Regions from separate parts of the Brotocaccenecus cirricatena genome, predicted to be linked through region 2. Evidence: predicted binding sites of a transcription regulator. Region 2 holds the regulator's gene; the other holds the start of a gene.

Region 1 (2,399 bases), on a different contig from region 2:
CGGGCTCGTAATTTCCGGCGTTGGCAACGTTGCCGATCCCGGCATCGGTAAAACGGTCCGGGGTCAGGAAGGAGCGGCACCCCATACAGGTGTACACGTCGCCCTTGAGCTCCTTCATCTTCTTCTCGGAGATATAGTCCGGCACCATGCGGCGGGCGGTGCATTTGGCGGCCAGCTCCGTCAGATACCAGTAGGGGGCGTCCTCGTGGATGTTGTCCTCCTCCAGGGTGTAGATCAGCTTGGGGAAGGCGGGGGTCACCCACACGCCCTGCTCGTTCTTCACGCCCTGGTACCGCTGGAGCAGCATCTCCTCGATGATCATGGCCAGGTCCTTCTTCTCCCGCTCGTTCCGGGCCTCGTTCAGGTACATGAACACCGTGATGAAGGGGGCCTGTCCGTTGGTGGTCAGAAGGGTCACCACCTGATACTGGATGGTCTGCACGCCCCGGCGGATCTCCTCCCGCAGGCGGGCCTCCACCAGCTCGCTGATCTTCTCCTCGCCGGGGTCCACGCCGATGGACGCCATCTCCGCCAGCACGATGCGGCGGATCTTCTGGCGGCTGACCTCCACAAAGGGGGCCAGGTGGGTCAGACTGATAGACTGGCCGCCGTACTGGTTGGAGGCCACCTGGGCCACGATCTGGGTGGCGATGTTGCAGGCGGTGGCGAAGGAATGGGGCTTTTCGATCATGGTGCCGGTGATAACGGTGCCGTTTTGCAGCATGTCCTCCAGGTTCACCAGGTCGCAGTTGTGCATATGCTGGGCGAAATAGTCGGTGTCGTGGAAATGGATGATGCCCTCCTCATGGGCCTCCACAATATCCTGGGGCAGCAGCAGACGGTTGGTGATATCCCGGGACACCTCGCCGGCCATATAATCCCGCTGGGTGGAGTTCACCACGGGATTCTTATTGGAGTTCTCCTGCTTGGCCTCCTCGTTGTTGCACTCGATGAGGGAGAGAATCTTGTCGTCGGTGGTGTTGGCCTTGCGCACCAGGGACCGGGTATAGCGATAGGTGATGTAGTGCTTGGCCACCTCAAAGGCCCCGTGGGCCATGATGTGGTGCTCCACCATGTCCTGAATTTCCTCCACGGTGGGAGCGCGGTTCATCTTCTGGCACTGCAGCTCCACGGACTCGGCGATGCGCCCGATCTGCACCGGGGTCATGCGGTCGGCCTCGGCCACAGAGTTGTTGGCCTTGGTGACGGCCACCTCAATTTTCTGGATATCGAAGGGGACCTCAGCCCCGTTGCGCTTGATGATCTTCATGTGTATCGCCTGTCCTTTCTCCTGATTTTTTCTCTCTCCATAGCAAAAGCTGCCTCAATGGGCAGCGGTCAATCAGCCCCTTAATCATATACCATATCCTGTGCTGATGCAAGCCCAAAGCCCTAAATATGGGGAAAATGCCTGACGAAAATCCCCTGGATATTTTGTCGATTCTGTACAATAGACACAAGATATAGGAGTACCTGCCGCCCTGTCACCTACAATATATAGTATGACAAGACATTTCACAATTGCAAATGCAACAAAAACCCCCGGGTGCGGAAGATTTTCCGCACCCGGGGGAGAGCGCTTGCCGGTATAGGTTGTTACAGCTTTTCGGCCAGGCGCTCCAGAGCCTCGGTCATGGCCTCCTCGAAGGAGGGATGGGGCCGCATAACGGACAGCAGCTGCCCCACCGTCAGGCCGTTTACCAGGGCGGCGCTGAGCTGGCTGATGATGTCGCTGGCGTGCTGGCACATCAGCTGCGCGCCGATGAGACGGCCGGTATCCCGGTCGGCCACCAGCTTCATGAAGCAGCGGCCCGGGTCCTCGATGACCGTCCGGGCGTTGCCAAACATGGTGCACTTGCCGGACACGGCGTTGATGCCCTGCTCCTTGGCCTCGGCCTCGGTGAGGCCCACCACGGCGATCTCGGGACTGCTGTAGATGCAGCTGGGCACCACGTTCAGGTCCGTGGCGGCCTGGCGGCCGCACATACGATTCACGCAGGCGATGCCCTGGGCGGCGGCCACATGGGCCAGCTGGATCACGGCGGACACGTCGCCGATGGCATAGACCCCGGGGATGCTGGTGCGGAAGTCCTCATCCACCAGCAGGCTGCGGCCCCGGGTCTCGGGAACCAGCTCCGGGGCGAACAGCCCGTCCCAGCAGGGACGGCGTCCGATGGCGCACAGGACCTTTTCGCCGGACACGGCCTTTTCCTTGCCCTTCTGGTCCACATGGACCGTCAGGCCCTCCGGCGTCTGCTCCACCCGCCGGACCATGGCGGAGGTCAGCACCTCTACCCCCTGCTTTTTCAGGATCTGGCCCAGGTTCTGACCCAGCTCCCGGTCCATGGTGGGCAGCAGCCGGTCCATGCCCTCGATGAGGGTGACCCGGCAGCCCAGGT
Region 2 (2,399 bases):
CTGGCCATAGAAGGGGGAATGCTCATGGCCACTGCTTTTTTCCGCACCATCATCCTGTATCTGCTGCTGATCGCGGGGCTGCGCCTGACCGGCAAGCGCCAGATCGGCGAGCTGGAGCCCATTGAGCTGGTGCTGACCATGCTGCTGTCGGACCTGGCGTCGGTGCCCATGCAGGACTTCGACTCGCCGCTGATCAACGGCGTGGTGCCCATTCTGACCCTGCTGGCCCTGACCACGCTTTTAAGCTATATCAGCTTCCGCAGCGGGCGGTTCCGGTCCCTGATCTGCGGGGAACCGGCCATCGTCGTCCGGTACGGGAAGCTCCAGCAGCGGGCCATGCGCCACAACCGCATGACGGTGGACGAGCTTCTGGAGGAGCTGCGGGGCCAGGGGGTCACCGACCTGAAGGACGTGCAGTGCGCCGTCCTGGAGACCAGCGGCCAGGTGTCGGTGCTTCTGCGGTCCCAGGCCCAGCCGGTAACGCCCCGTCAGCTGTCCCTGAACGTCACGGAGCAGCTTCTTCCGGTGCTGCTGATCAACGACGGGCGGCTGCTGCGGGACAATATGAAGAAAATGGACGTGGACGACGCGTGGCTGCGGCAGCAGCTGAAGCGGGAGCACTTGACGGACCCGTCTCAGGTGTTTCTCCTGTCCCTGGACCAGGGGGGCAACGTGATCTGCCAGGCCAAGGAGGACGTATGAAGCGGTTTCTGATCGTGCCCTCACTGGTGCTGGCGGTGCTGCTGGCCCTGTGCATTCTCAACGCGGCGGCTCTGAACCGCCGGACCAACCGGTGGATGGACCAGGCGGACCGGATCGCCCAGCTGGCGGAGCAGGAGCGCTGGGACATGGCCCGGGAGGCCATGGACGCCCTGTCCGCCGACTGGGAGTCGGCCCAGGACTTCCTCCATGTGGTCATCCACCACGAGACCCTGGACGCAGCCCAGGTGACGCTGACCCGCTGCCGGACCTTGTGCCGCCTGCGGCAGGGGGACGACCTGCTGCCGGAGCTGGCCCAGCTGCGCCAGCAGCTGCAGCAGCTGGACGAACTGGAGCGCCTGAGCCTGCGGAACATTCTGTAGCCCTTACTTCTCACTCAGGAGCTTGTTCAGCTCGCTCATGAAGGTGTTGATATCCTTGAACTGGCGATACACCGAGGCGAACCGGACATAGGCCACCTCGTCGGCTTTTTTCAGCTTCTCCATGACCTTTTCGCCGATAGCCACGGTGCTGACCTCCCGCTCCAGGGAGTTCTGCAGCTCCTGCTCGATCTCGCTGGCCATGCGCTCCATGTCCGCCGCGGACACCGGGCGCTTTTCGCAGGAGCGCTGGATGCCCCGCAGCACCTTGCTGCGGTCGAAGCTCTGGCGGCTGCCGTCCTTCTTGATCACCACCATGGGCAGATATTCCACGGTCTCATAGGTGGTGAAGCGCTTCTCGCAGGACAGGCACTCCCTCCGGCGGCGGATGCTGGCCCCCTCGTCGGCGGGACGGGAATCCACCACCTTGCTCTCGCGATAGCCGCAATAGGGACATCTCATGGGCATATTCCTCCTCTATGGCGATAATGTTCAGCTTATTATAGCACATGGCGGCGGAATATGCAAATTTCAATTTTCCTCCGGCGGCACAGGATACCCGTCCTCAAAGCGATATTCCGCCCAGAGGCCTCCGTCCATGGCCCGGATCCGGGCCAGGCAGAACAGCTCCGTCAGGGGAAACGGCCCCTCCCGGTCATAGGGCGCGGCCAGCCGCACCCGCCGCCCCTCCCGGCGGCACAGACTCCCCGGCGGCAGGGGCAGGGGGCAGTCCTCCGGCCCGGCGGGCCGCCACGGGGAGTCCTTCGCGGCGCAGGACTCCGCCCCGGCCCACCGGATGGCCCCCAGCGGCCCGGTGATCCGCCGGGAAAACCGGCGGCGCAGACGCCCGCCCTCCAGCAGTCCCAGTGAAAGCCGCTGTCCCTCCCCCTGGACCCAGACCCGCCACAGGCCCGGCTCCGGGGGATGGCAGATCACCTCGAACAGGTGGTCCTCCCCCGCCGCCGTCACCGTCATGGTCCCGGCGGCCCGGTCCCCGATATACACAGGATACGTCATGCAGCGCGCCTCCCCATCAAAGCATCCCCGGCAGGGGCTGTGCCAGTGTATGCACAGTCTCCGCCGGGGATGCCCCGTCCCGCCTTACCCGGCAGAGGGCAGGCTGTCCACCACCCGGTCCCACCCCAGGTTATCGGTATCATAGCAGTATGTCTCTCCGTCGGGATAGGTATAAGCCACGAACACGCCGAAGGTCTCCTCAGGGGTATAGCCGCCCCGGATCGGCACCTCCCACAGCCGCAGAAGACTGCCGTCGCCGAAGTCCAGGGTCACACCCTCTCCCTCCGGCAGCTCCTGCTGGCG

The links. Region 2 encodes NrdR, which represses ribonucleotide reductase genes. Its sites were predicted from a motif close to CACNANATNTNGTG; they were not measured.
Region 1: a site for NrdR is predicted at 1,490-1,503, ahead of nrdD (anaerobic ribonucleoside-triphosphate reductase). Genes of this name have one in related genera too.

The regions. Positions count from the first base shown of each region.
Region 1 is NZ_JAJEPW010000019.1:7,892-10,290, forward strand. Features, by position in the region: gene nrdD (anaerobic ribonucleoside-triphosphate reductase) at 1-1,270, opposite strand, end outside; gene lpdA (dihydrolipoyl dehydrogenase) at 1,597-2,399, opposite strand, start outside.
Region 2 is NZ_JAJEPW010000006.1:52,093-54,491, forward strand. Features, by position in the region: gene LKD37_RS03510 (DUF421 domain-containing protein) at 25-702, shown strand; gene LKD37_RS03515 (DUF4363 family protein) at 699-1,082, shown strand; gene nrdR (transcriptional regulator NrdR) at 1,086-1,541, opposite strand; gene LKD37_RS03525 (hypothetical protein) at 1,611-2,096, opposite strand; gene LKD37_RS03530 (hypothetical protein) at 2,181-2,399, opposite strand, start outside.